DNA from 2 places in the Paenibacillus sp. FSL R5-0749 genome. Region 1 is predicted to be linked to the other one. Evidence: a T-box and tRNA genes for the amino acid it is inferred to sense, from the RefSeq annotation. Region 1 holds a T-box; the other holds one or more tRNA genes.
What was found. The T-box of region 1 lies ahead of trpS (tryptophan--tRNA ligase). A T-box ahead of a tRNA ligase gene usually reads a tRNA of that ligase, here a tRNA-Trp.
Positions count from the first base shown of each region.

Region 2: it has a tRNA-Trp gene. The T-box ahead of trpS (tryptophan--tRNA ligase) is inferred to sense a tRNA for this amino acid. The anticodon was not compared.

Region 1 is NZ_CP152005.1:749,526-765,882, forward strand. Features, by position in the region: gene MKY85_RS03490 (spore germination protein) at 1-1,395, opposite strand, end outside; gene MKY85_RS03495 (endospore germination permease) at 1,376-2,482, opposite strand; gene trpS (tryptophan--tRNA ligase) at 2,552-3,544, opposite strand; T-box leader at 3,685-3,998, opposite strand; gene MKY85_RS03505 (DMT family transporter) at 4,026-4,961, opposite strand; gene MKY85_RS03510 (PLP-dependent aminotransferase family protein) at 5,129-6,514, shown strand; gene MKY85_RS03515 (glutamate-1-semialdehyde 2,1-aminomutase) at 6,730-8,049, opposite strand; gene MKY85_RS03520 (LCP family protein) at 8,181-9,224, opposite strand; gene MKY85_RS03525 (ABC transporter ATP-binding protein) at 9,353-10,399, shown strand; gene MKY85_RS03530 (ABC-2 family transporter protein) at 10,401-11,195, shown strand; gene MKY85_RS03535 (ABC-2 family transporter protein) at 11,200-11,985, shown strand; gene bcp (thioredoxin-dependent thiol peroxidase) at 12,031-12,495, shown strand; gene MKY85_RS03545 (endospore germination permease) at 12,588-13,715, opposite strand; gene MKY85_RS03550 (endospore germination permease) at 13,811-14,935, opposite strand; gene MKY85_RS03555 (hypothetical protein) at 14,954-15,190, opposite strand; gene MKY85_RS03560 (Ger(x)C family spore germination protein) at 15,197-16,357, opposite strand, start outside.
Region 2 is NZ_CP152005.1:5,608,687-5,625,043, reverse strand. Features, by position in the region: rRNA gene MKY85_RS25165 (23S ribosomal RNA) at 1-2,786, shown strand, start outside; tRNA gene MKY85_RS25160 (tRNA-Asn) at 2,853-2,928, shown strand; tRNA gene MKY85_RS25155 (tRNA-Ser) at 2,932-3,023, shown strand; tRNA gene MKY85_RS25150 (tRNA-Glu) at 3,033-3,104, shown strand; tRNA gene MKY85_RS25145 (tRNA-Val) at 3,172-3,247, shown strand; tRNA gene MKY85_RS25140 (tRNA-Met) at 3,266-3,339, shown strand; tRNA gene MKY85_RS25135 (tRNA-Asp) at 3,365-3,442, shown strand; tRNA gene MKY85_RS25130 (tRNA-Phe) at 3,538-3,613, shown strand; tRNA gene MKY85_RS25125 (tRNA-Thr) at 3,634-3,709, shown strand; tRNA gene MKY85_RS25120 (tRNA-Tyr) at 3,719-3,804, shown strand; tRNA gene MKY85_RS25115 (tRNA-Trp) at 3,811-3,884, shown strand; tRNA gene MKY85_RS25110 (tRNA-His) at 3,915-3,987, shown strand; tRNA gene MKY85_RS25105 (tRNA-Gln) at 4,010-4,084, shown strand; tRNA gene MKY85_RS25100 (tRNA-Gly) at 4,089-4,163, shown strand; tRNA gene MKY85_RS25095 (tRNA-Cys) at 4,170-4,243, shown strand; tRNA gene MKY85_RS25090 (tRNA-Leu) at 4,250-4,328, shown strand; gene MKY85_RS25085 (methyltransferase domain-containing protein) at 4,493-5,419, shown strand; gene MKY85_RS25080 (helix-turn-helix domain-containing protein) at 5,774-8,164, opposite strand; gene MKY85_RS25075 (hypothetical protein) at 8,723-9,031, shown strand; gene MKY85_RS25070 (PspA/IM30 family protein) at 9,067-9,738, shown strand; gene MKY85_RS25065 (PspC domain-containing protein) at 9,743-9,976, shown strand; gene MKY85_RS25060 (PspC domain-containing protein) at 9,994-10,497, shown strand; gene MKY85_RS25055 (PspA/IM30 family protein) at 10,499-11,206, shown strand; gene liaF (cell wall-active antibiotics response protein LiaF) at 11,357-12,004, shown strand; gene MKY85_RS25045 (sensor histidine kinase) at 12,036-13,151, shown strand; gene MKY85_RS25040 (response regulator transcription factor) at 13,093-13,761, shown strand; gene MKY85_RS25035 (YwmB family TATA-box binding protein) at 14,170-14,919, shown strand; gene zwf (glucose-6-phosphate dehydrogenase) at 15,135-16,357, shown strand, end outside.

The sequences.
Region 1 (16,357 bases):
TGGCATGGATACGGCCTGCGTGAAATCTCCTGGAATGTAGGGAGAGACGGGCGTCAGATAAGACACTCCATAACATTCTAAGGATACAAGGTGAACCAACAGGGCGAATAGTCCAATCATGAATCCGAATAATCCAAGAATGGAAGAGATGAGAAGCATCCCGATCCGAACCTGGGCGGTAGCTCCGCTCAGCACGGTGTTCACGAGAATATAGCTGGAGATAACTGAAATGGCTACCGTGACTATGATGGTAGGAGACGTAATCCCTGCGCGAATAGCGGCATCCCCAATGATAAGCCCGCCGACCACGCTGACGGTCTGGCCCAATGCACGTGGTAACCTGCGACCAGCTTCGTTGAATAGCTCGAACATAAAAATCATTAGAAATGCTTCCAGTGTCACAGGCATAGGCAGGCCCATTCGAGTACCAGCAATTGTAGCCAAGAGCGGTAGCGGTATCTGTTCCACATTGAAACTGGTCAGCCCAATATAGAAGGCTGGGAAGAAACAGGCAATCAGCAGTCCGGAGATGCGCAAGATTCGTTCGAAGGTAACGATGAAAAAGGGTGTACTCCTATCTTCAGGAGATTTCAATTGATTGAAAAGTGTAGTTGGCGCGATGACCGCTACTGGAGAACCTTCAATGAGAACGGCAAAACGTCCATTTAACAGGGAATCGACAACAAAATCAGGACGTTCAGTGTTATCCGTGAGCGGAAAGATGCTCCGAACCCCTCCCATGACAGCTCGCTCCATGATGGAGCTACCTATAATGCCGTCAATCTCAATTTGATCCAGATTGTGTCGTGCTTCTTTTAGAATGTCTGGATTAATAATATCTTTTACATACAGTAGTCCAATGGCAGTTTGAGTACGACCGCCTTTGACATATTTCTCGTAACACATCGAAGATGTTTTCATTCGTTTGCGAATAAGGGCGACGTTGGTCGTGAGTTCTTCGGTGAATCCATCGCGAGGGCCTTTAACTGAGGTCTCAATAGCTGATTCTTCTGGACTGCGTCCTGGAATATCAGCAATATCCAGACTGCAGGCTTGAACACCGTTATCAAAGATGATCAATAGCTGTCCACTAAAAATCAACAGATTAAGTTTCTTGAAATTGGTGATATCCTCAATCGGATTTAAGGTTAATCCCAACTCTTTGGGATGTGATTCCTCAATGATTAGGGCGTGCCGCTCTAAACGTGGGATAATAAATTGGTTGATTTGTTTACCGTCGACAAGCCCTTCGCAATACAGTAAGATGACTGGCTGATCGGATTCATCTTTGACAGGAAAGGTCTGAATAACAACATCTGCGCATGGATTGAACTGCTCTTTCAAAGAGGCAAGCAGTGTTTCATGGGACGTGGTGTCAATCTTTTGATGCTCCATGATGTTTCCTCCTCTGATGGCGTGAATGGATAAAGGCAACCGTCGTTGCTATAATCGCAAGTCCGCTCAGATATATGAGATTGAACGGGAATATGTATTCGACCAGAAGCTTTTCGAAGGTCATATCATCCAGAGGATACAACATGGTCAGGATAAAGAAGACACCCAACGAGATACAACTGATAAGCCTTTTGGTAGAGCTCTTAATATTCCATATTTCTACTACAATATACATGGCAAGACTAATTCGGGTGAATGCACCTGCCAGCCATTGGTAGATGGAAAAGAAGTCGGTCTGGGCAATGTATTTGCCCAAAGAGGCAATTCGCCATTCTTCAAAGGCGGGATATCTCATTTTGGCAGCCTCAAAAGGATCGAATTCCACAATCGCCCCAATGAGTGGGCCGACAGTTAGTCCTACAAGAATGAGTGCGAGCATCAGATACTGCCATACACGTATACGTTTGGTGAGATGAGGCTGGATGTACCAGATGAACAGCAGTTCAAACATGCCTGCAAGACTGTAGACCATGCCATTAAGAATGGGATGCCATCCATGTTCAAGAACAGGCAACAGACGGCTGTAGTCCTTGTATTGGGTATTTACGATAGCAACATAGAAACCTAACAAGACAACTAGTGGCAGGACTAACCCTGCGGTAAAGGCCAGCGAGCGAATACCTTTATACGCAGCGTAGGCACAGAGAGACATCAGGGCAATACTGGTTACCAATACGGGCGTTTCGGTCAGATAGTTCGTTTTAGCCCAAGCCGTGGTATCGTGCAGGGTGAAGTAGATGACGCTGAGAAAAAAGAGGCTGTTACCAACTCGAAATAACATGCCAATGGGCTTTCCGAGACGGGAAGTTAACCAATCATGCAGCGTTTGATGCTGAAGGAAACGAGAGACATAAGCGAGCATTAGCGCGAATATCAGAAATGGTCCGGCAGATAGCAGGACGGAAATCCAAGAATCCCTTTTGGCCGCAGCCAAAAGGGCAGGAATAATCAGAACATGGCTGATCAAGCCAACGGATAACATGATCAACATCATGGCTTGTAAAAAAGAAGGCTGTGTTCGTTTCATGCTGAAGAGTCCCCTTTTCCCATTAGACTGTCCTCAGCAGTGTTAACGTGTTTGAAGCCCTTCATACCGTCAGTCGAAATAACGAATGCCCATGGCATCTCTTACCTCTAACATCGTTTCCTGGGCCGCTTTTCTAGCCTCACGGGTACCCTCGATAAGAATCTCTTTCACCTGATCATCACGCTGTTCATAATAATTACGTCGTTCGCGAAAAGGAGCAAGCAGATCATTGATGGCTTCACCTGCGATCTGTTTACAATCTTTGCATCCAATCCGGCCTTGACTACAACTGGCATGTATTTCGACTGCGTTCTCCTTGCGGAAAAGCTGATGATAGGCAAAAACAGGGCAGATATCCGGATGTCCCGGATCGGAACGATGGATGCGGGCAGGATCTGTCTTGGCCTTGATCAATTTAGCTTTTACATCCTCAGGACTTGCATTTAATGAGATCGCATTGCCCATGCTTTTGCTCATCTTACCAACGCCATCCAGCCCTCCAAGCCGCTCTCCGGTCAAAATGCGGGGTTCTGGGAGAATGGGAGCGTATAACTCGTTGAACCGGCGAACCAATTTTCGTGCTGTCTCAATGTGAGGAATCTGATCTTCCCCTGCTGGAACAAGGGTGGCTTTACAGAATGCAATATCAGCAGCCTGACTGACCGGATATCCGAGAAATCCGTAGTACAGGTCGGTATATCCGCGATCACGTGCTTCGCTCTTGATAGTCGGATTATGCCGGAGTGTATTGACGGTAACAAACATGGAGAAGATCACAGTCAATTCCGCAATTTCCGGAATCATGGATTGAATGAACAGGGTAGCTTTGTTCGGATCAATGCCTACGGCGAGGTAATCAAGCGTGACTTGATGAACACTATCTGCAATCAGGCCAGGTTGATCATAGTGGGTGGTGAGTGCCTGAACATCTGCCAGTAAAATATAGGTTTTGTACTCTTCCTGCAATTGTACCCGACTGCGCAGGCTGCCTACGTAATGGCCGAGATGAAGTTGTCCGGTAGTCCGATCTCCTGTCAAAATAATATCCTTCTTTTTGTTCATGGTTTATTCTCCTTTGGTTTTGTGATTCTTCAACATTGAGCTGTCGCCACCAGCCGTCTTCCACGACCATCACCTCCTTTCAGCCTGCAAAAAAATCAAAAAAGCTTCGTCTTTTATCTCATTCCCCGGTTGGGAACAGAATAAAGGACGAAGCTTGTGCCTCGCGGTGCCACCTTCATTGGCCGCTCTGTTGCGGCCCACTTGAGGGATACGGATGAGGTATCTACCAGGAGCTCTTTTATGAGCTTCCATGCCTATCGATATCCTGTCCATGGATAACGGCTGGACATGCCGCCTCGCCTACTGAAAGTATGTATTCCTAGGAAAGGATACAGACTTTGTTCAACTTGGAACTCCGAAGCCCATTTCCACATATCCGATGCACCGACTCCCACCAGCCGCCGGCTCTCTGTAGCATCCTGACATATGTACTTCTCTTCATCATCGCGGATAACAAATGTTTACAATTTCCAGAATTATATCACTCTTTGATTCCACTGACCAGCCTATGTTTGCGACCGCTCATATTGGTGCCAAGCACACCTGCGATAATCAACAATGCACCAATATAGTGATGACTACCAACAGGTTCGTGCAATATCCATGCACCTCCTACGATGGAGATGAGTGTGGACAGGTTGCTGAATACACTCATCTGGGACGCCTCCAGATGGGTCAGGGCATAGCTCGCAAGCAGGGTGGAGATCATGGTGGAGAGGATCGCCAGATAAGCAAGGGCACCCAGATAGGAGGCATCTCCCAGTGGTTTGATGTAGTCCATCATGGAACTGCTTGAAGCATGTCGGACCAAGGAGACTGCGTTAAATACAACACAGCCAACCATCAGCGTGACCCATGTTAATTCCATCGGTTTGTACTTCTGGGTTAATGGTCTCGCAAGTACGCCATAACCTGCAAAACACACCGTGGATAACAGCAATAATGCAATGCCCTTCAGGTTACCCAAAGACATGCCATTACCTTGCATCATGAAAATAAAAACAACTCCAGCGACAGACAGCAGCAGGAATAGCTTCTGCAGGGTGGATGTTCGTTCTTTCAAGAAGACAGAAGCGAGAATGAGAGTGAAAACAGGGGCCATAGCCTGAATAATACCCGCTTCCGATGAGTTGGACGAGACGAGTCCAAAGGCTTGAAAGGCAAAAAATAGGACGGGAGATAACAGCCCAAGTGGAATAATTCGCCACAGATCATGAAGGTTCAGTCGGATTTTGATCCAACCCAAAACGACAGGAATGCTAACAACGATTAGCGACAACGCAAATCGGTGGGCAAGCACATCAATGGGATGTGCAACAGTGACCGTCATTTTAACAAATAGAAAAGATAGACCGATAATAGCCGCGTACAATACAGCTGCGATATATGCGTATCCCCGAGTATGTGCTGTGTTCATGAATGCTCCTCCAATACATTTGTCATAGCGTATGATCTTTATCATCCTGAAATATGTCAGGTTCAAGGCACGTGCTTGCCTTATTCAATATACTGCCGGGTGCATCGTGCTACAATAGATAAAAGGTTAAACTGTATCGGTACAGTTATAGGAGAGGAGTGGGTGCGGTGAGAAAATATGAAGTGATTGCCGAAGCTATAAAGCAATGGATTCAGGAACAGATGCAGCAGCAGGATCGTCGCCAGTGGGCAGATAAGGGCATCCGACTGCCAGCCGTGCGAGTTATAGCTGAACAGTATCAATGCAGTGTAAGCACAGCAATTCGTGCATATGAATGGTTGGAACAGCGGCATTTGGTGTACGCCATCCCTCAATCCGGCTATTATGCCGTACAGAACGGGACAGGTGCTCAGGATATGGACTGGCAGGGAGCATTGGACTTCGCTTCGGCTGCTCCGGATCCGCGGGTGTTCCCTTATGCGGACTTTCGTCATTGCGTGGATCAGGCGATGGAGAAGAAACAGGCAGAGTTGTTTATGTATGGAACAGATCAGGGATTGCCTTCGCTAATTCTGCTGTTGCAGAAGCAGTTTGCGGATTATCAGGTTTTTGCAAGAACAGAGCAGTTCTTTATCACATCAGGTGTGCAACAGGCGCTGGCTGTACTTGCGTTGATGCCTTTTCCCAATGGAAAAAGAACAGTAATGCTTGAACTACCGACCTATCACAATATGCCTTCCCTATTGGGTGGATTAAATGTACCTATTGCTGGTGTGAGACGTACCCAAGATGGGCTTGACTGGGCATCGCTTGAACGTCAGTTCGCAGAGGAAGAGATCAAGTTTTTCTATGTCATGCCACGCTTTCACAATCCGATTGGTACATCGTTAACGGTTGCGGAGAAGAAGAGACTGATCCGGCTTGCTCAGCGGTACGATGTGTATCTGGTGGAGGATGATTATCTGTCTGATCTGGAGGACAATACGAAACAGGACCCGCTATGGTCCTATGATACGGAAGGCCGGGTCATCTATCTGAAGAGTTACTCCAAAATTCTGTTTCCAGGCTTGCGTATTGGTGTAGCCGTTCTGCCTTTACCACTCATTCAATCTTTTGGTGCTTACAAAAAAATGCTTGATATCGACACTTCCGTCCTGTCTCAAGCTGCTCTGGAGATCTATGTCCATAGCGGCATGTTTGCTCATCACAGAAAAGTGATTCGTAACCGTTATGCTGCCCGGATGCACACGGTGCAGGAGCAGCTGGACGCCTATCCAGACTTTGCTCCGTTTATGGACGCTCCTCGAACAGGAGGAGAGCATACGGTGTTACCTTTGGCGGGTGATATGCCGCTTCGTGTTCTGCTATCCCGGCTTCAAAAGCGCGGAGTCATCGTTGATACGACTGAACGGTATTATCCAGAGGGAACCTATCAGGTACATCAGGATCAGATGTTGCGATTGAACATCTCCAATGTGCCGAAGCAGCGAATCGAGGAAGGGATGCAGGTGATCCGAGAGGAAATTTTGAAGCTGCAGATCAGTCAGAGATAAGTTAAGTAATGGCAGGATCATAACAGTGCACCCTATTAATAAGCTACGCTTGAAGATGTTGCATAACATCTCATCCTAACCCTATGTAAACCAATCACCCCTATTTGTAAAAAAACAAAGGCGTCCGCACAAGTTGAACACTTGTTGGACGCCTCTTTTCGTAGTTGCTGTCTCTCAACTATTTTGTATTACATCTGAAGAATTAATTGTTCGGGTTATTCCTGAGCCATTGCCTTGAAGGAAGCTTCTGCGGCTTCCAATGTAGCCTGAACATCCTCGTCTGTATGAGCCGTGGTCAGGAACCAAGCCTCATATTTGGATGGAGCGAGGTTAATGCCACGGTCCAGCATGTGACGGAAGAAGGAAGCGAACCGTTCTCCGTCTGTGTCTTGAGCATGATCGTAATTCGTCACCGGGTGATCACAGAAATGGGTGGAGAATGCACCGCGAATCCGGTTGATTGTCAGTGCAATCCCATGACGGTCAGCAGAAGCTTGCAGACCTGCTGTCAGGTCGATAGCAAGGCGTTCCATCTCCTCGTATACACCTGCGCCTTGCAGGACCTCCAGACATGCGATACCCGCCGAGATGGATGCAGGGTTACCAGCCATCGTTCCCGCTTGATAAGCCGGGCCGAGCGGAGCAACCTGCTCCATAACGTGTTTGCGTCCGCCGTAAGCACCGATGGGCAGGCCGCCACCAATAATTTTACCAAGAGCCGTCAGATCCGGTTCAATCTCCGCATGATTATCGAGCCCGGCATACGTCTGTGTGGAACCGTAATGGAAACGGAAAGCCGTAATCACCTCGTCATAAATAACCAGTGAGCCGTTGGCGCGTGTCATGGCACAGAGACCTTCCAGGAAGCCGGGTTCCGGCATAACCATACCGAAGTTGCCAACGATCGGTTCAACCATGACTGCGGCAACATCGTCACCCCAGTGCTCCAGTGCAGCTTTGAGGCTATCCAGGTCATTGTAAGGCACGGTGATGACCTCTTGCGCAATACTGGTAGGAATGCCGGCACTATCCGGGATACCCAGCGTGGATGGGCCAGAACCGGCCGCCACAAGCACCAGATCCGAGTGACCATGGTAACATCCGGCGAATTTAACGATCTTGTTACGTTTGGTATAGGCACGAGCTACCCGAATCGTAGTCATGACCGCCTCTGTACCGGAGTTAACAAAGCGTACTTTATCCATAGAAGGAATGGCTTCCTTCAGCATTTTGGCAAGCTTGATCTCTAATTCAGTCGGGGTACCGTACAGTACTCCATTGGCTGCAGCTTCTGTAATTGCCTGCGTAATATGAGGGTGGGCATGTCCTGTAACAATCGGACCGTAAGCGGCCAGATAATCAATGTAACGGTTGTCATCAACATCCCAGAAGTGGGCGCCCTGGGCTTTTTTCATAAATACAGGTGCACCGCCGCCAACGGCTTTAAACGAGCGTGAAGGGCTGTTCACCCCTCCTACAATATGTTCAAGTGCTTCTGCGTATAGAAGCTCGGAACGGGAACGTGATGGTTTCATAAGATAACTTCCTTTCGTAATTCAAAATATAATAAAGGTACAAGCCACAGAAAGATATGATGATTTTCTCATAATAGTATAGCCGGGCACAACGAGAGGGCAGCGTAATGGCTGCCCTCTGCATGTTTAGATTACTGAGCCGGTTGTTCTGACTTCTGATCGTCACCACTGGCTGTTTTATCTTCGGTGCTGGTCGTACTATCATCTGTTGTAGCAGGCGGGTGAATAATATCCTGAATATGCTGCTTCAATTTTTCTTCATTTGTAACCGTTAATACTTGCGCACCACCTGCTGTACGTTCTTCTTTCAACAGGTTCATTGGTGGGATCTGCTCACTGCCGTTCATGCTGCTCTGGTATCCGAGTCCACCCAGCTTCCACATATCGGAGAGTGTCAGATTCGTATCTACGTAAGGATTAACCTGTTCCAGAATGGCAGGCAGTTTGGCTATGGTAGTGGTGGACTGCATTTTTGCCGTAACAGCTTTCAGCAATTCACGCTGACGCTCGGAACGAGCGAAATCCGACATCGCATCATGACGGAAACGAACGTACATGAGAGCTGTCTCGCCATCCAGATGCTGATACCCTTTTTTGAGATCAATATCGTATTCGTTATTGTCTGCTTTACTTGTATAGTGCATGTCTTTCTCCACATTAAAATCAACACCGCCAACGGCATCCACCAATTTGATGAATCCTTGGAAATCCGTATACACATAATACTGTACAGGAATGCCGAGCAGGTCGCCGGCAGCTTGCATCGCTGCATTCGGGCCATGGGTGATGGCAGTGTTGATCCGCTCTTTACCATACCCGTCAATATCGACGTATGTGTCGCGCAGAATGGAGAATAGATTGATTTTTTTGGTAAGTGGGTCGAGCGATACGACCATCATGCTGTCGGAGCGGGGAACTTCACCTTTTTTCAATCCGCGCGCATCGACACCCATAACGAGAATATTGACCGTCTCTGTGCCTTCCCATTTGGGTGGGTCAGGTGTATTGACTTTCTCCACATTTTCGATACCGGCGAATGGTGATTCGTCACCGTCTTTTGCCAAACCGTCCAACTGATTGAGAATAGAACCGAAATAGTATGCCGCAGCTCCTCCGACAATTAACACGAAGGCGGCAAGAGAAATCCAGATGGTTCTCTTCGTCTTTCTGGTCATGCTAGCTCTCCTTTGTATTTGAGATGAAATAAAAAACGAGTTCAGGTATTGCTGAATTTTGACTGATACCATTATAATTTCTTTTTGGGCTACAAGCAATTTCAACAAAATCCAAGTGAGGTATAATCATGCTGGCGATTGATGTCAAAGATTTGCGCAAGTCGTTTAGCGTCCAGAAAAGCCGAGGTGGGCTGAAGGGCGCGTTCCAGGACCTGTTTGCACGTCAATACCAGGAGGTATTGGCTGTAAATGATATTTCATTTCAGATTCCGCAGGGCGAAATATGCGGATATATCGGGGAGAACGGTGCCGGTAAATCAACAACAATCAAGATGTTGACCGGCATTTTGGTGCCTACTTCAGGGCAAATATCGGTTGGTGGATATGTTCCGTATCAGGAACGGGAGAAGTTTGTACAGAATATTGGTGTTGTTTTTGGTCAGCGCAGTCAATTGTGGTGGGATATTGGCGTTATCGAATCCTTCCATTTATTGCGTAAAGTATATCGTGTAGGAGAGGTCGATTTCCGGAAAAGGCTGGATGAACTGGTTGAGCGATTGCAGCTTCAGGACCTGCTCAGTCGTCCGGTGCGCAAGCTCAGTCTTGGTCAGCGTATGCGCTGCGAGTTGGTGGCAGCATTGTTGCACAACCCGAGTATTGTTTTTCTGGATGAACCAACCATTGGTTTGGACATTGTGGTGAAGTCGGAAATTCGGGATTTCTTGAAGGACATGAACAAGGAGCATGGAACAACCATTCTGCTCACAACCCATGATTTGCAGGATATTGAGGCCCTATGTTCCAGGGTGATCATGCTTGATGCGGGTAACATCATCTATGATGGAGGTCTGGATCATCTGAAGTCCCAATGGGGCAAGGAACGGGAAATCCGCTTCAAGTTCGGTTCAGCTCACAACATGAGTCAGATGCAGGAATGGACTGCGGCGTTACCTGTACGTTGGACGGTAGAGAATGAATTGTCTGCATCCGTATGGATTCCACTGGAATTGAACGTTTCGGATGTACTCGGACGTGTCGTTGGACAAGCCGATATTACCGATATTCAGATTATCGAGATCAACACGGATGAGATTGTGCGCAGTATTTACCAATCCGGTTCCGCCGAGCGTCCCGAGATTGTGGGAGCAGGGAAAGAAGCGGTGAGTGTATCCTAAGATGAATAGTGCCTTTATTGATTTCATGCGCATCCGTTTTCTAACGATGCTGGCATACCGGGTGAATTATTACTCTGGCATTTTGATATATACGCTGAATATCGGCGTGTATTACTTTACCTGGCAAGCCATTTATGGCAGCAGTGGTGAACTTGGCGGCTTTACGGCAGCACAGATGACAACCTACATCGCTGTATCCTGGATGGCACGTGCCTTTTACTTTAACAACCTGGACCGAGAGATTGCCGCAGACATACGGGATGGCTCCATTGCGATTCAATTCATCAGGCCAATCAATTACGTTATGGTCAAAATGATGCAGGGTCTTGGCGAAGGCATTTTCCGCTTCCTGCTCCTCATGATTCCGGGGATGCTCATTGCCATTCTGCTGTTCCCGGTTGAACTGCCTACGGCGCCGTCGGCGTGGATTGGCTTTCTCGTCATGCTGTTCTTCAGTTTCCTCATTAATTCCCAGATTAATGTGATCACGGGACTGGCGGCATTCTTTGTGGAAAATAATGAAGGCATGATGCGCATGAAACGCGTCGTGGTTGATTTGTTCTCCGGTCTCATCATCCCGATCAGTCTGTATCCAGGCTGGATGTCCGCGGTGATGAAGGTATTGCCTTTTCAGGCCATTACGTATCTGCCCGGTTCGGTCTTCACGGGAAGAGTGGAAGGTACCGCTATCTGGAATGTACTCGGTATTCAGGTGTTCTGGTTTGCCTTGCTGCTACTTCCGATGGTACTGATCTGGCGTAAGGCGCGCAAGCGTCTGTTCGTGCAAGGGGGATAACAGAATGTACTATATGGGTCTGATCTGGGAATATTTGAAGAACTACATGAAAACACGACTCACGTACCGTGCTGATTTCTGGGTGGAGATCCTATCGGATCTGCTGTTCCAGGCAACCAACCTGATCTTTATCTTTGTGGTCTTTCGCCATACGGATAACCTGGGCGGCTGGAGTGAGAGTGAAGTGCTCTTTGTTTATGGATATTTTATGGTGCCCTATGGCATCTTCAGTTGTTTTATCAATCTGTGGGGATTCAGTGAGCGGTATATCGTCAAAGGCGAGATGGATCGTATCCTAACACGCCCTGCACATAATCTGTTCCAGATCTTGCTTGAAAATGTAGACCCGCCTGCACTCGTGGGCTCGTTTATCGGCTTGATCATTATGATCTTCAGCGGAGCAGAGATGGGCCTGGTGCTGGAATGGTGGCATATTCCTGCCTTGATTATTTTGGCGCTTAGCTCAGTCATGATCTATGCCGGAATCTATACCACACTGACTTCGTTGTCCTTTTATTCGGACGCACCAACAGGTATTCTGCCATTGATGTATAACATCCAGGGATATGGGCGTTACCCGGTAACGATCTACAACCGTGCTATTCAGGTGCTGCTGACCTGGGTCATTCCGTTTGCCTTTGTTGGCATTTATCCGGCTGCCTTGTTTCTGGAGAGGTCCGAGATGCATCGCATGGCACTGCTGACACCTGTGATGGGGTTGGTGTTTGGTTCCGTGGGTTTGCTTTTGTGGAATTATGGCGTGAAACGGTATCGTGGAGCAGGATCATAAAATGCCCTCAACGCAATTCGTGGGCGAGACTAGGGAGGAATTGACATGACGTTAACTGTAGGCGAAGTGGCACCGGATTTTGAGCTGCCGTCCAGTACGGGGGAGAAGGTGAAGCTTTCCGATTACCGCGGACAGCGGGTGCTGCTTTATTTTTATCCCAAGGATATGACCTCGTCCTGTACGCAACAGGCTTGTGATTTCCGGGATCGACATGCTGAATTTGAAGGGCTGAACACGGTCATTCTCGGGATTAGTGTTGATCCGATGAAACAGCATGACAAGTTTATCGCCAAATATGGACTACCGTTCACCTTGTTGTCAGATGAAGAGCACGCTGTAGCCGAGCAATACGGTGTATGGCAACTCAAGAAAATGTATGGCAAGGAGTATATGGGTATGGTTCGCTCCACTTTTCTGATTGATGAAGAGGGTAGATTGATCCAGGAGTGGTCCAAAGTTCGGGTCAAAGGACATATTGAGGCTGCTCTTGACGCAGTGAAGGCGTTGTAATGTAATAACCGGGACATGTATGAATGAATACATCTTATCCGTTTCATCACCAAAGGCTGTGTTTCGCGGGATTTACCGTGAACACAGCCTTTTTAGGTGGGCAATCGTTTATGACTGGGTGAATTGTTCTTGCTCTTGCCAGAACGAAGCCGATGCACAAGCAGAAGGAATAGCGGAATAATAAAGCTTACAGTGATATCCCAATCCACCCAGGCGGGCATGATCGTATTGGTGTAGAAAATGACATTGGGAGATATCAGTACAGCTAAAGCGAATAGTAACATGGCTGATGGCAGGATGAGAGGCTTGTATGTTTTCAACCGAAATAGTTGTGCTATTCCAATGACAAAAGAAAACATGTACAGCAGGCTTTTGAAATAGGTGGCAATCAACCAGGCGGTCGCCATGAACGCCTCAATTCGCTCGAAAAAATTGCCAATATTAATTTTTTGAGACAGGGTATAGGAGATGTAGATGTCATGTTGGGTCAGAAAGGGACCAAAGATCATCAGGGAAATGAGCAGCAGAGTGGTTAACATTAAGCCTCCACATAAGGTGGCGAGTAACATGTCCCGTTTGATATGAGGTCCTGACACAACATACGGGAGAACCATGGTAATCACGATTAGTTCACCAAAGGAAGTGAAAGCCCCCCTAATGGTAGATTGAATCAGTTGGAGCCAGGGGGTGTTCAAGAAAGGCTGTAGATGTGAACTGTTTACTTGGGGGATCAGCCCCATGAATAACAGGATCATAAATGCAACAACGATCGGCGTCAGCATTTCACTGCTTCCTCCTATTGTATTCAAACCATGCATAACTCCCCAGATAAGAGCGCACATAAGTATAATCAGAATGACCCGGATGGGGGTCTGAAGATAGATCTGTGTAGTCATGAAGTCGCCAACTTCACGGATACATATGGCAGCACCTATGGCGAAATAGAACAGATATGCAGATGACAAAACAGCTCCTACCCATCGGCCAAGTATTTTTTGGCAGATTTCAATAAGTGACAGATCAGGATGTGTCTGATGAAGTTTGTAAAGAACCCATATAATGAGTAAGCCGATCGGCTGACCGATAAGAGAACAGAACCATGCATCCTGCTTACCGGAAGCAGTAACCACGGAGGGATAGAGCAGAATCATGTCTCCGACCATGACCAGGAAGGTGAGCAGTGTAAATTGCCTAATGGTGATTTTCTCCTTAATTAACATAGACCTTACACTCCTTCACTAAATTCAGCATGGATGACATTCGTTGATGAACTTCAATTATTCATCTATACCAGGCTCCTTCCCGTAAAAAGTATTCATTCCTGTGAGGAGTTGCTGTGAGTAACCGATGATTTTCTGTTCGACTTGAGCAACTGGATCAGCAGGAGACAGCCGGGCAGAATGATCCCCAGCGTAGTATCCCAATCTACCCAATAGGGAACAACGGTGATTACGATAAAGGTTACGCTTGGTGAGACAAGATTGGCTAATCCAAAAACGAGTAGCGACGCTGGGAGCACAAGCATCCGATACTGCTTAAGCTTGAACAGTTCCGCACAACCAACAATAAAGGCGTATAAGTATATCATCGCTTTGAAGTAAGTGGAGATCAGCCAGGAAGAGGCCATAACAGCTTCAATACGTTCAAAGAAGCTTCCAATACTAATTTTCTGGGATAAAACAAAAGAAGCATATATGTTGTGTTGTGTGAGAAAGGCACCCAAGACCAGCAGGGATATGGTAACAAGTGTTGCCAATACCAGATTGCCTAGGCCTGCTGCGATAAGTACGTCCCTTGTTCGATGAGCCTGCTTGGCAACGTAGGGCAGAATCATCATGATGGGGACGACTTCACCAATTGGATATATAATGCTTACCAGAATGCCCTGTGAAATAGAGACCATATTCGTATCACTTACTGGTTTCAGATTGCTGGCATCAATCTGGGGAAGCAGGCAGAATGCAAGGACGACAATAAACACAATAACGACAGGCATCAGTAGTTCACTGCTTCGACCCATCGCCTCTAATCCGTGGAATACTCCCCAGCCGATCACGATGACAAACATCAGAATGATGATACGAATGGGAGTGTACTGGAAGATTTGAGAGGTCATGAAATCGCCAACTTCTCTCGTATGAGTGGAAGCACCAATAATAAAAAAGAACAGGTAGAAGCAGGAAAAGAGAGTACCTGGCCAGAACCCCAGAATGCTTCGTGCCATTTGTACCAGATTTTTTTCTGGGTGCAAACTGCACAACTTCAGGATCATGGCCAGTAGTGCCATTCCCAGAGGAATGCCTATGAAAGCACAGATCCAGGCGTCTTGTTTTGCGTAGGATGTGATGACTGAGGGGTAGATCAGCATCATATCTCCTACCACCATCAAAAAAGTGAGAGTGGTCAATTGTCTTGTTCCAAGGCGCCCGTGTTCAAGCATAATCGTCCTCTCCTTTTTCTAGGTTCCCGTCAGATGCGCCAAGAATTGATTAACAGGTTCATAGATCCACATGATGATATAGAGCGGACTCGGAAAATCCCACAGGTTTGCTGCGATTATACTAAACCCTGTGGCAATGATGAGCATGCCGCTATACACAGCTGTTTCCCTCCATTCCTTACGGCGGATAAGACCCGGCAGATCAAACAAGCCTATAAGGCCCGCTATGACAATGACAGTAATTGTAATCAACATCCGATCTCACTCCTTCAAATCCTCCTTGAATGAATCATCCAGTGTACCTACCCGTTTGATCTGAACATTGGCTTCATACGTGACATCCAGGTTCTCAAAATATTGATCCCAATCCTTCTCAATCTTTTTGAAAAATCCAGGATCGGCATGATATACTTCCTGACCAAATCCAAAAATATCGGTATGGAATTTTCGCCGAACCGATTTCACTGATTTTTCCATTAGCTCGATTAGCCGCTCTTCACTGTCTTTTTCCAACTCTTTGAGCGTTTTCATTGAACCAATTCGGATTCCGCACTCAACTGCACCAATGGAAGACACATTTTTTATTTTGATATGAATTACTGGCTGGTCATGGATAACCTTCGCTTTTCGTTTCGTCTTGGTACGAAGGGTTTTGAAAGTCACATTACCGCCCTTTTGGCAAGGCAAGTGACCTATGGTAGATACCACGTTGTTGCGAATATAGTTGTATCCTTTGGATTCATCTTCAGTTAACCAGCCGATTAGTTTGTCCTTCTTGAAGACACTTAATCCCGTCGAATTGAGACGAGCGGGGGACGTGATTGTCGAGATATTATCTTTGCTTCCGCTTCTCGTAGTATTGCCTACAACCTCTACACCGGTGATTACGGGCTGTATTCCGGGAGCCAGCATATACTCCATCAACTGATCTCCAGTGACAGTAGTTGTGGGTGACCAGGTTTTGGCGGAGACGTCGAGGGAATTAAATATCTTCTCTGCAGGTAAATTCTCCAATGGAGTAAGTGTATCCAGTACCTTGGAAGCTGTTGTATTTCGAGCAACGATAACGTAATAATCGGGTCTCGCAGTAGGTTCTCTCATTAACGCTTCAATGACATCGTAGATGCCTTCTTTGCGGGCATATTCCTCACCGAACACCAGTATACGGATATGGGCCATGAATATGCGGCGCGGACTTGTCTCAGTCAGCTTTTGAATTGCTTCAAACAGTGTGGATGCGGAGGCTTCATACTGTGTGACAGGAGTGCCATTCCCTCCGCCCGATTTGGAGGATACTTCATTCGGTACAACGACCTGAGCGCTCACTTTAATCAGATCACCATCCTTATCTACACCAAGACCCAGCATAATGCCAAGTTCATTCAATTCCTGGCGGTCCCAGCATCCGGTAAGGAGAGGGAG
Region 2 (16,357 bases), 1.9 Mb from region 1:
AATTTCCAGTTACTCACAACTGAATACATAGGTTGTGTAGAGGCATACCAGGGGAACTGAAACATCTAAGTACCCTGAGGAAGAGAAAACAATAGTGATTCCGTCAGTAGCGGCGAGCGAACGCGGAGAAGCCCAAACCAAAGAGCTTGCTCTTTGGGGTTGTGGGACGTCTCACATGGAGTTACAAAGGAACCGGTTAAGCGAAGAGGTCTGGAAAGGCCCGCCAAAGAAGGTAAAAGCCCTGTAGTTGAAAGTCTGTTCCCTCCGAGACGGATCCCGAGTAGTGCGGGGCACGTGAAACCCCGTATGAATCCGGCAGGACCATCTGCCAAGGCTAAATACTTCCTAGCGACCGATAGTGAAGCAGTACCGTGAGGGAAAGGTGAAAAGCACCCCGGAAGGGGAGTGAAATAGAACCTGAAACCGTGTGCTTACAAAAAGTCAGAGCCCGTTTTAGGGGTGATGGCGTGCCTTTTGTAGAATGAACCGGCGAGTTACGTTCCCGTGCAAGGTTAAGGTGAAGAGCCGGAGCCGCAGCGAAAGCGAGTCTGAATAGGGCGACATAGTACGTGGACGTAGACCCGAAACCGGGTGATCTACCCCTGTCCAGGGTGAAGGTGCGGTAACACGCACTGGAGGCCCGAACCCACGCACGTTGAAAAGTGCGGGGATGAGGTGGGGGTAGCGGAGAAATTCCAATCGAACTCGGAGATAGCTGGTTCTCCCCGAAATAGCTTTAGGGCTAGCCTCGGAAAACAGAGTCGTGGAGGTAGAGCACTGATTGGGTGCGGGGCCCGCAAGGGTTACCAAGCTCAGTCAAACTCCGAATGCCATAGACTTACTTCCGGGAGTCAGACAGTGAGTGCTAAGATCCATTGTCAAAAGGGAAACAGCCCAGACCATCAGCTAAGGTCCCCAAGTGTGTGTTAAGTGGGAAAGGATGTGGAGTTGCACAGACAACCAGGATGTTGGCTTAGAAGCAGCCACCATTGAAAGAGTGCGTAATAGCTCACTGGTCGAGTGACTCTGCGCCGAAAATGTAACGGGGCTAAACACACCACCGAAGCTATGGCTTGATGCTTGCATCAGGGGTAGGGGAGCGTTGTATAAGGGTTGAAGGTGTACCGTAAGGAGCGCTGGACATTATACAAGTGAGAATGCCGGTATGAGTAACGAAAAGATCAGTGAGAATCTGATCCGCCGAAAGCCTAAGGGTTCCTGAGGAAGGCTCGTCCGCTCAGGGTAAGTCGGGACCTAAGGCGAGGCCGAAAGGCGTAGTCGAAGGACAACAGGTCGAAATTCCTGTACCACCGTAAGCCGTTATGAGCAATGGGGGGACGCAGTAGGGTAGTGACGCGGACTGATGGATGTCCGTCTAAGCAGTGAGGCTGATGTGTAGGCAAATCCGCACATTGTAAGGCTGAGCTGTGATGGGGAGCGAAAATTGTAGTAGCGAAGGTCATGATCTCACACTGCCAAGAAAAGCCTCTAGCCAGGTGAAGGTGCCCGTACCGCAAACCGACACAGGTAGGCGAGAAGAGTATTCTAAGGCGCGCGGAAGAACTCTCGTTAAGGAACTCGGCAAAATGACCCCGTAACTTCGGGAGAAGGGGTGCCCCGGTAGTGTGAATAGCACGAGGGGGCCGCAGTGAAAAGGCCCAAGCGACTGTTTAGCAAAAACACAGGTCTGTGCGAAGCCGTAAGGCGAAGTATACGGGCTGACGCCTGCCCGGTGCTGGAAGGTTAAGGGGAGTGGTTAGGAGCAATCCGAAGCTGTGAACCGAAGCCCCAGTAAACGGCGGCCGTAACTATAACGGTCCTAAGGTAGCGAAATTCCTTGTCAGGTAAATTCTGACCCGCACGAATGGCGTAACGACTTGGGCGCTGTCTCAACGAGAGATCCGGTGAAATTTTAATACCTGTGAAGATGCAGGTTACCCGCGACAAGACGGAAAGACCCCATGGAGCTTTACTGCAGCTTGATATTGAATTTGGGTACGATCTGTACAGGATAGGTGGGAGCCTTTGAAGTGGGAGCGCAAGCTTCCATGGAGGCAACGTTGGGATACCACCCTGATCGTATCTAGGTTCTAACCTGGTACCGTAATCCGGTGCGGGGACAGTGTCAGGTGGGCAGTTTGACTGGGGCGGTCGCCTCCTAAAGAGTAACGGAGGCGCCCAAAGGTTCCCTCAGAATGGTTGGAAATCATTCGAAGAGTGCAAAGGCATAAGGGAGCTTGACTGCGAGACCTACAAGTCGAGCAGGGACGAAAGTCGGGCTTAGTGATCCGGTGGTACCGCATGGAAGGGCCATCGCTCAACGGATAAAAGCTACCCTGGGGATAACAGGCTTATCTCCCCCAAGAGTCCACATCGACGGGGAGGTTTGGCACCTCGATGTCGGCTCATCGCATCCTGGGGCTGAAGTAGGTCCCAAGGGTTGGGCTGTTCGCCCATTAAAGCGGTACGCGAGCTGGGTTCAGAACGTCGTGAGACAGTTCGGTCCCTATCTGTCGTGGGCGTAGGAAATTTGAGAGGAGCTGTCCTTAGTACGAGAGGACCGGGATGGACGTACCGCTGGTGTACCAGTTGTTCCGCCAGGAGCACCGCTGGGTAGCTATGTACGGACGGGATAAACGCTGAAAGCATCTAAGCGTGAAGCCCCCCTCAAGATGAGATTTCCCAGTATGTAAGACCCCTTGAAGACGACGAGGTAGATAGGCTGGGGGTGGAAGTGCAGCAATGCATGGAGCTGACCAGTACTAATCGGTCGAGGGCTTATCCAATAGCAAGTGATAGTTCGCATGTTTCGTTTCGAATCTAGTTTTCAGAGAACCAACTCTGAAGCATATTCCCTGATAGCTCAGTTGGTAGAGCACTCGACTGTTAATCGAGTTGTCACAGGTTCGAGCCCTGTTCGGGGAGCCATATGGAGAGGTGTCCGAGCTGGCCGAAGGAGCACGATTGGAAATCGTGTAGGCGTCACAAGCGTCTCGAGGGTTCGAATCCCTCTCTCTCCGCCATAATAACAAGGCCCGTTGGTCAAGGGGTTAAGACACCTCCCTTTCACGGAGGTAACAGGGGTTCGAATCCCCTACGGGTCATATTAACTTCAAAAAAAGAAGTTGATTTTTACAACAAGATTATGATATGATCATAAATGTGTTGTTCGGAGGCTTAGCTCAGCTGGGAGAGCATCTGCCTTACAAGCAGAGGGTCGGGGGTTCGATCCCCTCAGCCTCCACCATAATATTTTTTTTAACGACGCGGGGTGGAGCAGCCCGGTAGCTCGTCGGGCTCATAACCCGAAGGCCGCAGGTTCAAATCCTGCCCCCGCAATTAACTTTCCTTGTGAAAGTACTATGGAACCGTGGTGTAGTTGGCCTAACATGCCTGCCTGTCACGCAGGAGATCGCGGGTTCGAATCCCGTCGGTTCCGCCATTTAATCTTTACATGAGGCAAACTGTTCACTACATCTGCTGTATGGCACTGATGCCCTATATAAAGTGTAAGGAATTAAGATTAGACTTTATTATGGCTCGGTAGCTCAGTCGGTAGAGCAGAGGACTGAAAATCCTCGTGTCGGCGGTTCGATTCCGTCCCGAGCCACCATTTTTAAAACAATTTAATATGCCGGTGTAGCTCAACTGGTAGAGCAACTGACTTGTAATCAGTAGGTTGGGGGTTCAAGTCCTCTCGCCGGCACCATGTAATCCTGGAGGATTAGCGAAGTGGCCAAACGCATCAGACTGTAAATCTGCTCCCGTACGGGTTCGGTGGTTCGAATCCATCATCCTCCACCAGTTTTTAGGGGCATAGTTTAAAGGTAGAACAACGGTCTCCAAAACCGTTGGTGTGGGTTCAATTCCTGCTGCCCCTGCCAATTAACTTTTAAGAAATTTAACCTTTTGTGGCGATCGTGGCGAAGTGGTTAACGCACCGGTTTGTGGATCCGGCATTCGGGGGTTCAATTCCCCTCGATCGCCCCTTTGTTTTTTCATTTTTTATTGGGGATTAGCCAAGCGGTAAGGCAACGGACTTTGACTCCGTCATGCATAGGTTCAAATCCTATATCCCCAGCCATTATGCGGACGTGGCTCAGCGGTAGAGCATCGCCTTGCCAAGGCGAGGGTCGCGGGTTCGATTCCCGTCGTCCGCTCCAAAATATGGCGCCATAGCCAAGTGGTAAGGCACAGCTCTGCAAAAGCTTTATCCCCAGTTCGAATCTGGGTGGCGCCTCCAGTATGTGCCGGCGTGGCGGAATGGCAGACGCGCTCGACTCAAAATCGAGTGGGAAACCGTGGAGGTTCGAGTCCTCTCGCCGGTATATTGAATAGCCCTACATGTTGCTTATGCAATGTGTAGGGCTATTTTATTTTATACAGATTTTTGTACAGTAAAGAATATTGGACTTTAATAAACATTGACGTATGATTATATTCAGTATATTGTAGATAAGTAAAGTCTTTAATTTAGAGGGAGTGAAGCAAAGTGAATAATGAAAAAAATGTATCGGATACCGATCTGTTATTTAATCTTTCTGTATGGGAAGAGGCATGGAAAAATCGTCCGAGAAGTCCAAAATATAAAAAGAAAAGCGCCCCATTTAATACAGAAGAAGCATTTGAACGATGGGCTAGGGATTATCATGTACAGTCGTTCTCTGAAGAAGGGAAGCAACGTTCCGAGCGTATTATGAATTGGATTGAGAACCAAGGTGTGGAGTTCGAGGGATTATCCATTTTGGACATTGGAGCTGCTTCGGGCATATTCACCATTCCTTTTGCAGAGAAGGGAGCAATTGTGACTGCAGTTGAACCATCTGAGTTGCTTGTCTCCCTGATGAAAGAGACGATACCTACAGCTCTTGAATCTAATATCGAAATCGTTAAAGAACGGTATGAGGAAATCGCCATTGAAGATAAGGGCTGGGAGAAGAAATATGACTTTGCATTTGCATCCATGTGTCCGGCAATGTCAGATTGGGAAACGATCGAGCAGGCGATCAACTGTGCCCGGAAGTATGTGTATATAAGCACTATGGCTGGACAGAAGGAACACACATTAATGGATGAACTTAAGGATGTACTGGGGGTAACTTCTACATACAAGGCCGGTGATATGGGATATATTCAACAGTTACTGTATTTAAAGGGTTATTCATACACTATGATCATTACGAGAGAAGTTAACTCATTTGAAGTACCAGTGGAAGAGATTATCGACAAGCTGCCAGAATTGCTTAATACGTATGAGTTACCATCGGATGAAGATTCTCTTAGTCTGGCTGAGAAATACATCCAAGATACATACAAGGATCGTACGGTGACCTTCTCACGTGGAGCAAGGTTCGGGAAGATTCTGATCCAACTTGAACAGCCAAACATGAAAACAGTTCATATTAAGGATAAGCGATAAATCGTATAGGCTTGTTATGTGTTCAAGGAGAACCAGCAATCGGGAGAAACAACGTGGTCTAACGTCTGAGATGACGCTAGGAAGCCTCACGCTGGCACACAAGAAGATGTATATGTGAAACAGATGAAGTTTGAAGGTAAGTTATAAGTTATTACAAGAGAGAGCAGGATCGTTGCTCCCTCTTTTTTTTAATTAAAAATTAAAGTGCATTGATCCAAGTCCTCGATTCCTTGAGCCTATAAAGCTTAATCAATGAACTACATATGGGCTAAAGGAATACTTAAATCCAATATCGAGACCACGGTAAAAACTAAGCCTGAAACTCGACACGAGACACGAAACGAAACACGTAGTTTACTTCCTGCTGCATACTTCTGCATTCTGCTTACGCTCACGATACTGACCGGGGGTAATTCCTTCATATTTACGAAATGACCGAATGAAATTTTGCGGATTGTTGTACCTAAGTCGTGCTGCGATATCTTTAACGGTTAGATCACTTTCGTCCAGCCATTTTTTAGCGATGTTAAATCGGTACTTGGTTAAATATTCACTAAATGAACAGCCTGTCTCTTTACGAAAAACACTACTTAAGTAGTTGGCATTGTAGTGAAGCTTCAAGGCACACTGCTCAAGCGTCAGATCCTTATCATAATCTTGATGAATCATGGCAATCATTTTCTCTGATATATGCTGATATTGGGCAACCTGTCTCGCTTTAAAAATCTGAATGACGGGCAAGATGACTTGATGGTTAAACCATTCCTCAACTTCAGCAGCGTACTGCAAACGATGAAGTTCATGAAACATCGATCCACGGCCTTGTGAGATCTGCCCGAGACGTATGCCGGAATCCTGAGTCATCTGCAAAATATGTGTGAGCAGCCTCGTAAGAGCCACCTGATATTCTTCTGGGGAACACTCCATACCAAAGATCACTTCAAGAAGTTGTTGCAGAAGAGTAGGTGCCTGGACTTCATCCGCACTTTGAATAGCTTGGATCAACGAATATTCCAATGATTCTGGGTAGGTCATGGAGCAAGTGGGAGCATAATGATCAATGTTCTCATACTGAAAGATAATACCTGGGCCCAGCTTCATCCGATGCTTCAGTGCCTCCATTGCCTCTAAATAAGCCTGAGGAATGTGGTATAAGGAGTTATGCGGCTGGCTGAAGCCTATGCTAACTTGAAGAGCTAGAATTTTATTAATTTGTTGTTGTAACTGGTCTGTTAATACATATAGCTGCTGTGAAAAAACAAATTGATCCTCTTCAACAGTGCCAATCACCGTGACTACCGTTTGTTCCATAACAATGGGAAGCAATTGTTGGTCATGCACCACCGTTTCCTCTAATATATTTTGAATAGCGAATAACAGGAGGTCACGATCATTCGCACTATATTTTGTATGATTAACGAGATCGGCCTGTAGTGTGATAACAGCAATTTGTTGCCATTCCCGAAGCTGACGCGTGAAGCCATATTCATGCAGGGTGTCATGAAGAGTATGAACAGAGATTTTACCCTGGAACAGATTCATCATAAGATGAGTGCGAATCTGTAAAAGATGCTTATTGAGTGTGTTCTCCAGTTGGGAGCGAGATGCAGATAATTGTGACACACCTGCTCTAATCTGTTCGAACTCATCAGACAGCTCAGTTGGTTGCTGAGTGAAGGTGCCTCCGTCTTTGGACAGCCTGTTGTCACCAAGTTGGGTTAAGAGCTTCCGAATCGGTACAAGCATTCGTTTGGAACCGAGCCAGGCAAGCAATAATGAAAGTAAAAGCAGGAAGAGACTGATATACAAAGTGTGTAATCCAATATCGATATATTCTTGTGTCAGCACGTTCGTAGGTGAGATTAGGACATAAGTCCATCCTTTTAAGGTAGTAGGGCTATACGTCAGGGAATAAGGTGTACCCGCGATCTTAACTTCACGTTTTTCAAAGCCTGTTGAAAATGGAATGGGTGATAGTTTGGCTATGTTGGCTTCGGTATCTCGATCCTGTAATCCAATGGCAGACAACGGTTGTCCAATGTATACAGGATCGGGATGGACCAAGATACGTTGTTCCCGATTCAAAATGATCAGTCCTGAGGCAGTATTGCCTAAGGAGACTTCTCCAAATGTATTTTGCAAAGAGCATGCAGGAATTCCCGCTATGAGGGCAGCATCGGAAGACGTATTCAGATTCGGAATAGTTCTCGCAAGGGCAATATGATAAATACAGCCTGTACCGGGTGAACGCTCGTCATTACTGAACACCGATGACGGGGAGAGCTGCCACCCAGAGGTGAGCGTATCCGATATCAATTCCTTCATGGGAAGAGCGAGTGGAAAACCCGTATTACGATATAATCCGGCGTGATCAATAAGCCAATTCTGAGATTGGTTCACCAGGCTAATATCCAGCAGAGGTTCCCATGACCTCATATGTTGAAACTCGCTCTGCAGCTTGTCGGCAAGTAAAGGTCCTTTCCCTTGTAGTGAAGAAGAAGCAGACAGGGACCTGAGAGTTACTGGAGAGCGGACGGCCTGATCAAGCATATAACTGACTGTAGCGAGTTTGTGCTCTACGTTGGCTTGCATTTGTTCCAGCAACTGTCTGTTGGCCTGCGTACGATGCAGTTCAGATTGGTTCGATGAATAGATAAATGCAGCAATTCCCGTTAATAAAATGGGCAGGGTGCTTAACAGGATTCCGAAGATAATCATTTTGTGGAGATAGCTGATTGGTCGCACAGTTCCAGTTCCACTCCTGACATAAGTAATAGTAACACTTTCTATTTTAGTAAACGCTTACATATAGAACAATCTAAAATTTGTTTATTTGGATAAAAAAGTAATTTTTTAAAGGGGCATAGAAACAGAGTTAAGGGATTGCTGACGGATGATCTTGCAGAAAAGACTATAGTAACGGCTTGGTCCGACTCTTCTAAACGGAATCATAAGAAACGTAATAGCAGTGAGAACGTAAATAGAAACATGGACATCATTCTCTCTACAGGTTCATTTCGGGTAAAAGGTAGCCTGAATACGGAGATATAGAAGGTATCCTGAGTGCTGTTCAGCATGGGCGGAACGTTGGTCTTATATAGGGACAGTCAAAGGTCCAACTAGATCCCCGACCTGAGTCTAGGATGAAAAACCGTCCACGGTCTGTTTTGAAAAGTCTCAAATTCCCCTAGAATAAGGACATAAGGTTAAACAAGAAACACGGAAACAAAAAAACAAGAAACAAACGAACAAATGACTTAACACATTAAAATGAATGAATGGAAAGGGCGGTGAACAACAATTATGAGATTGAATAAGGGAAATGGCTGGGCGATTGTATTGATTGCATTGGGTGCACTACTCCTCTTCGGAAAGTTAACTCCACTTCTTGGACACTTAATGGGTTATCTGATTCCGGTCCTGATGATTGCACTGGGGTACTACGGAGTCAAGCGAGGAAATGTGATGCTCGGATGGATCGTTCTTATCATCGGTATCATCTCACTGATGGGAAAACTGGCATGGTTGATCGGACCGATCATCGCGATCGGGTTAATCATCTTTGGTATCTCAATGCTAAGCAATAACCGCGGTCGTCATCGCCGGTACTAAGCTTTCACGATTATGAAAAGGAGGGACAGAACATAATGAGTGTATTTCGTCGAATGCGGGATATTACCGTAGCCAATCTAAACGAACATTTGGAGCAAAGTCAGGATCCAGTCAAACTGATTGATCAGTTCCTGGTCTCGACCCGCCAAGACATCGGTGAAGCCGAGAAACTTCGTCATCAATATGCAAGTCATACCAGACAAATGAAACAACAAGCCGATCAGGCAGCAGGTATGGTGAACAAACGGGAAGAACAAGCGTCCATGGCTCTAAAAGCAGGAGAAGAGCATCTCGCTAAGCTGGCCTTGCAGGAGAAAATTCTCCACGAGGAAAAAATGGAACAGTACAATGAATTGTATGCACAAAGTTATGCGGCATTACAGGAGCTAGATGAACAGATCGACCAGCTCAAAGTTGAATATCAGAATGTATACAGCAAACGCCAATATTACTACGCTCGTATGCAGACGATTCAGTTACAACAACGTATGAACCAGAGAGGCAATCACAACGGTCAGAGTGTACCCCGTATGTTTAACCGACTGGATGACCAAGTCTCTGATCTCGAATATGAAGCACAAAGTCTCCGGGATATCCGGCGAATGGGCCAAGATGGTTCAGGAGTAACTGGCAGCATGTCATCCTCCACACTGGATAAGGAACTGGAGCGCCTAAGACAGAAATTGAACAATGACAGAAAGGAGTAGTCACATGAATAAATTATACCGCTCGGCGCGTAATCGAATGCTAACAGGTTTGATCGGCGGCATTTCTGAAAATCTCGGATTGAGCACCACGCTGCTGCGTATCATTTTCTTCATCAGTATTTTTGCTACGGGAGGTACTTCATTGTTGATCTACTTCATCGCTGCATTGGTGGTACCAAAGGAATCCAACCACGTTGATCCATATGCTTATGATCCCAACGTAAGAGGATACAAGTAAACGAAAGGAGCAAGAAAATGAGCAAATTATACCGCTCAACGCGTGACCGGATGTTAACCGGCTTGTGCGGCGGAATTTCCGAAAGTATTGGAATGGATTCCACCCTGCTGCGTATCATCTTCGTCATCAGTATCTTCGTAACTGGCGGCACGTCGTTGTTAATATACTTTATTGCAGCACTGGTGGTGCCAAAGGAACCGTATCCGCCTTATGATCCGTATGGTTACGGCCCGGGCCCTGGTCCTGGCAGAGGATACAACAACTATGATCATCAGCCGCCAAGAGGTCCTTTTCAAAATAATCACAATCAACAAGGTCCTGGTAACTTCGGTCCCGGCCCTGGATACAACAGCAGACCTCAATCCGGTCCGCGTTCTTATGACAACAATGCCTACGGAGCAGGTGCACCACAAGAAAGTGAACTTGATTCCATGATGAAAGATATCGAGAAAAAAGCACTGAAAAAAGAAGTTGAAGAGCTTCGCCAAAAATTATCTCGTTACGAGAAGGGAGAAAAGTAAAATGGGAGTATTTAAACGGATTAAGGATATGACGAAAGCATCGGTAAATGATATGTTGGATAAGGTAGAGGACCCGATTGTAATGTTGAACCAGTACTTGCGTGATATGGAGGCTGAGATTCATGAGGCAGAGGTAACAGTTGCCAAACAAATGGCGAATGAGCGTCGCATGAAACAACGTCTGGACGAAGCGGAGCGTACTTCGGTACAACGTGAGTCCCAAGCAGAAGCTGCTCTGGCCAACGGTCAGGAAGAAGTGGCACGCAAATTGCTGGAAGAGAAAATCTACTTTGATCAAAAAATTACGGAGTATAATGAACTGCATGCACAGTCCGAAGCACAAGCAAAAGACCTGTTGCAACAGTTGCATGATATGAAAGATGAGTTCTACAAAATGCGTAACAAACGTAATGAACTTGTATCCCGTGCACAAATGGCAAAAGCCAAAAAACAAATGTCTTCCATTAACAGCCTGCATTCCATTGAAAGTGGTGGCGCATCACTAGGATTCCACCGCATGGAAGAGAAAATCATGCAGCTGGAAGCTGAAGCGGACGTAGCTCGTGCACCATATCGCAACACATCATCCACGTACACGAACCCTGTAGATGTGGAAAAACAGTTCAAAGTGGATCAGCAATTACAAGCCCTCAAAAACAAAATGGGCAGTGGTTCCAAGAATGAAGCGAACGGAACTTCAAAAGAATAACTGTTCGCCCCGTGGACAATATGATATTCTATAAATCGTGTATAATGTACGGTTGGTAGAACAAAAGTTAAGCCATACAGGACTTCATTGCCTGGTATGGCTTTTCCGTTGAATAAAGAAAGATAAACTTACAGAGGAGGTGCGGCGGGGATGAATAAGAAGAGTAAATGGCTAGCAGTTGTCATTATTATTATTGGCACAATGATGTTATTGAATCAGAATATTAACTTGCTGACCGCTGCCGCACTAATTCTGTTAACGGTTGGAATGCTTCAGGTCCGCAAAGGAGATACTCGGAAAGGTTATCGGTATCTTGGCATTGGTGCGGCACTGTTATTGCTGGATAATTTAATGATTGTATTCTTGATTGTACTGGCTTCTTTAGCTTATTTTTATTCAAAAAACAAAAAGATTCATCTGGACGAAGCAGTTATGAAAAAACAGAATTTCATGGCCCGGTACTACTGGGATCAATCATCCTGGACGTTACGGAGTATGAGTCTGTGGCATGCCATGGGTGAAGTTAACGCCGATCTGTCTCTTTCGATTCCGGAGGAGAAACAAACAATTGTGCTGCTGCAAGGCGTTATGGGGAATGTTCGCCTTACGCTGCCAGAAGATTATGGTGTGGAGATTGAAGCATCGGTTCTTTTCGGCCGAATTAATCTTCATGGTGAACAAGATAGCGGCATGATGAACAAATTAGTATGGAGAACTCCTGGTTATGAATCCAGTGAACATAAAGCAAAATTTGTCATTTCTTATATTGTTGGCGACCTAAGCATAAGTAATCCGTAGTAAAATAGATGAAGAGAAGGAGGAGACCCCGATGAAGACAAAACGACATACCGACATGGTAACCCGAAGTATGGGTGAAGGGATCCTCCTGGTTTTCATTGTCCTTGCTGTTATTTTGTATGTATTGTATACATATGGTTATCTTGCTCCGTTTAAAGGCTGGAGTCATCTGATTCAATCGGGTCTTGCCTTATTGCTGCTTCTGATTGGGATTGGAGCGGTCTTTGGGTTCTATCAGAGTTATCGGGTTAAACGCCGGCTAGAACTACTGCGGGAAACTCTTCTACTGTGGGAGAAGGGCTCTCTATCACGCACTGTACCTGATCTGGGCGATGATGATGTGGGCCGTTTAAGTGAGCAACTCGGACGAATCGGAAAAAAGTGGGAAGATCAGGTATCTTCGCTCCAGCGATTGTCTACTCATAATGCACAGCTTGCTGAACAAGCCAGAATTACGGCTATTGTGGAAGAGCGGCAGCGACTGGCACGGGAACTGCATGATGCGGTATCGCAGCAATTGTTCGCGATATCTATGACAGCAACGGCCGTTGGACGGAAGATGGAGAAGGATTTTGAACGTGCTCAGCGCCAGGTGGCTTTGATTGAAGAGATGGCTTCGGTAGCACAATCCGAGATGCGTGCGTTATTGTTACATCTGCGGCCAGTCTATCTGGAGGGCAAACAACTCGAACAAGGTCTGCGTGATCTGGTGATGGAACTGAAAACGAAAGTCCCCATGGATATTGTGCTCGAAATAGATGAAGACATCGATCTCATCAAAGGCATCGAGAATCATCTGTTTCGGATCGTTCAAGAGGCTATGTCCAATACGTTACGGCATGCAAAAGCGGAAAAAATGGAGATACGGCTCCAGCGCCGCACAGATGCGATTCGGGTACTGATTCGTGATGATGGGCAAGGCTTTGATCTGGATGAGAATAAACAAGCCTCCTACGGTCTGGCTAACATGCGTGAACGTGTTACGGAGATTGGTGGAGCCATACAATTTGTAACAGCGCCTGGTAAGGGAACGCGGATTGAAATTACGATACCTTTGATGAACGATGAAAGCGAGGAAGAACATGTCAATGGAACCGGAAGTCGAAACGGAGACGGAAACGTCGATCAAAGTATTGCTCGTGGATGATCATGAGATGGTACGTATTGGTCTGGCAGCGGTACTGGATACCGAAGATGGAATTGAAGTTGTTGGTGAAGCAGGCAGTGGAGAAGAAGGTATTCGGCTTGCGCAGGAATATAAGCCTGATGTTGTTCTGATGGACCTGGTGATGGAAGGTATGGATGGCATCGAGGCTACACGTCAGGTACTTAAAATGTATCCGGAGTGCAAAGTCATCGTCTTGACGAGTTACCTGGATGATGAAAAAATGTATCCTGTCATTGAAGCAGGCGCATTCAGTTATCTGTTAAAAACATCAAGAGCCAATGAAGTGGCAGATGCGATTCGCGCAGCAGCACGCGGGCAATCCGTTCTGGAGTCACAGGTGGCTTCCAAAATGATGAATCGATTCCGACAGCCACAGGCAGCAGCTCCTTTGCATGATGAATTGACGGACCGTGAGATGGATGTGCTCCGGTTGCTGGCCAAAGGCAAGTCGAATCAGGACATCGCTGATGACCTGATCATCGGCATTAAGACAGTCAAGTTTCACGTCACGAATTTACTGGCCAAATTGGGCGTAGACGACCGTACACAGGCAGCGATCTATGCTTATAAAAACGGACTTGCAGAGTAATAACAAGAATATATGCAATCACATAATTAAGCCAAAGAACCGTGCATTAATGTACGGAAGTAATAGATAAGAGGACAGAAAGAACCTGAAGAAGCGAAGCAAAAGCTTTCTGAAAGAAAGCTACTTCGAAAGCATACACTTGCCTTTATCCCCGGATTTAATATTTATAAATGAAATCAAAAAATCTGGGGATAACAGCGATTGGAAGGGTGTTCTGTCATCGGAGTGGCTAGTGTAAATATTGATGAGTTCAATTTAGATAGAAAAGTTTGAATGGAAAGCTCTGATCTGCCATGTAAGTGGTGGGTGGGGCTTTTTTTTGATGTCTTTGAACGAAGTATAGCTGATGTGGGAAAGGGGCATGCTGTTGATAGATTCATAGAATGCAAGAAGGAACGGGGGATTCAAATGTTAAATCGTTGGATGACAGCAGGTATATTGGCAATGGCTATCATTATTCTTATCAGTGTGACACAGGTATATGCAGAGAAGAACGAATCCCAAGCAGCCCAACTGGAACAGTTAATCTATACTGCTGACAGCGTGATTGATAATGTGGATCGTCTGGTTATTAAATGGCAAGGAGAAGGCCGGGGAGATGCACAAGCGCAGGCTGTATTATTGGCTAATCACTTGGGGCTGGAACAACCAGTACGGGTTCGCCAGACGGGCCATAGTGTGTATCGCAGTGAGGGGGTTGTCAATGAAGCTACTGGAGAAGCAGGTGTACTGGTCAATGTCGTTGAGTCAGGAGACAACGGTTATTACGCCATCGTACAACTGTCAGGGGATGCGCACACGGATCGGAACACATTCATGACAGCACATGAACAGATCGGTCAGCTGCTTGTAGACTCAGGGATGAAGGCAAGCTGGAATATTTCTGTACAAGGTACGGCAGCTACTGTTATTCAACGAGATGCGAATCAACAGTTGGCACTGATCGAGAAAGACCTGTCCAAAAATGTGGATCTCGTTTCCGTTGAACGTTATACGGATGTAGCCAGCGCAAGTGTCTCTTATGAGGCGGCTGATCTGCCATTGTCAATTAGGAGTGGATTGCATATGTTGAATATGCAGCTCGCAGTTCACCAGATTGGTGATGAGATGCACAATCGAATTACAGTGGGGTTTCCGGTGATTACGATTGAGTATTGAGGCTGGAATTTTCCGGTTATTCAGACAGTGAAGTGAGAATCTTTACTAGAAAAATCAGTTGGAAATAGTGCATCCGTTCAGTTGATATGCTAAAATGGCATCACATCCAAGAAGGAACTTGCTGGTAATTGACGGTTGTATGTCGTGCATATATAACACCATTACATAGCTCGGGGAGAGCATATAGGTTATCTTCCCGGAAGAAAGAGGAGCCTATGGTTGAAAAACAATCGCAAGATGAAGTACAGACACCAGGTGCAGTATTTTTCATTTTTGGAGCAACGGGTGATTTGGCCCGCCGGAAGCTGTTTCCGGCTATCTACAGTCTTTACCGTGAAGGCAAGCTTGCCGATGACTTTGCGGTTATTGGCGTAGCACGTCGTCCGAGGTCCCCAGAAGAATTCCGGGAAGACATCTATGAATCCATTAAAGAGTTCTGCCGATATCCGGCGGGGGAACCTGATGAGTGGAACGCTTTTGTCGATCATTTTGAATACAAAGCACTGGATATCAATAATGTGGACGGATTCAAAGAGCTGCGTGCGCAAACGGAGCATCTGGAATCGAAGTTTAACACGCCGGGGAACCGGCTGTTCTATCTGGCACTGGCACCTGAGCTGTTTGGCAGTGTCTCGTACAGTTTGCGGGACGGCGGTATGCTGGAAAGTCGGGGGTGGAACCGTTTGGTGATCGAAAAACCATTTGGTTATGATCTGCAATCGGCTGAACATCTGAATGAGCAGATTCGTGAGGTATTCCGTGAAGAGGAAATCTACCGGATTGATCATTATCTGGGCAAGGAAATGGTGCAAAATATCGAAGTCATTCGGTTCGGAAATGCTTTTTTTGAACCGCTCTGGAATAACAAACATATTGCCAACGTTCAGATTACGCTCGGTGAGACAGTAGGCGTGGAAGAACGTGGCGGTTATTATGATCACTCTGGCGCACTGCGTGATATGGGACAGAATCATATGCTTCAGATGTTGACGATGATTGCGATGGAACCGCCGAGTCGCCTATTCCCGGAAGACATTCGGGATGAGAAGGTGAAGGTATTGCGCTCATTGCGTGCCTTTACTTCGGATGAGGAAGTCAGCAACAATGTTGTGCGAGCACAGTATGCCGAAGGTGAGTACCGTGGCAAGCAGCTTCCGGGGTATCGTCAGGAAGACAAGGTTGATCCGCAGTCGAATACGGAGACTTATTTTGCAGCACGTGTATTCGTGGATAATTTCCGCTGGGCGGGTGTTCCATTTTACATTCGGACAGGCAAGCGTCTACCGGTGAAAACGACCGAGATCGTAGTGGAGTTCAAGTCGATGCCGAACAATGTGTACCTTGGGAAAAAATATAAATTGGAACCGAATCTGCTGGTCATTCGGGTGAATCCAATGGAAGGCATATATATCAAGATCAATGCCAAGAAACCAGGCTC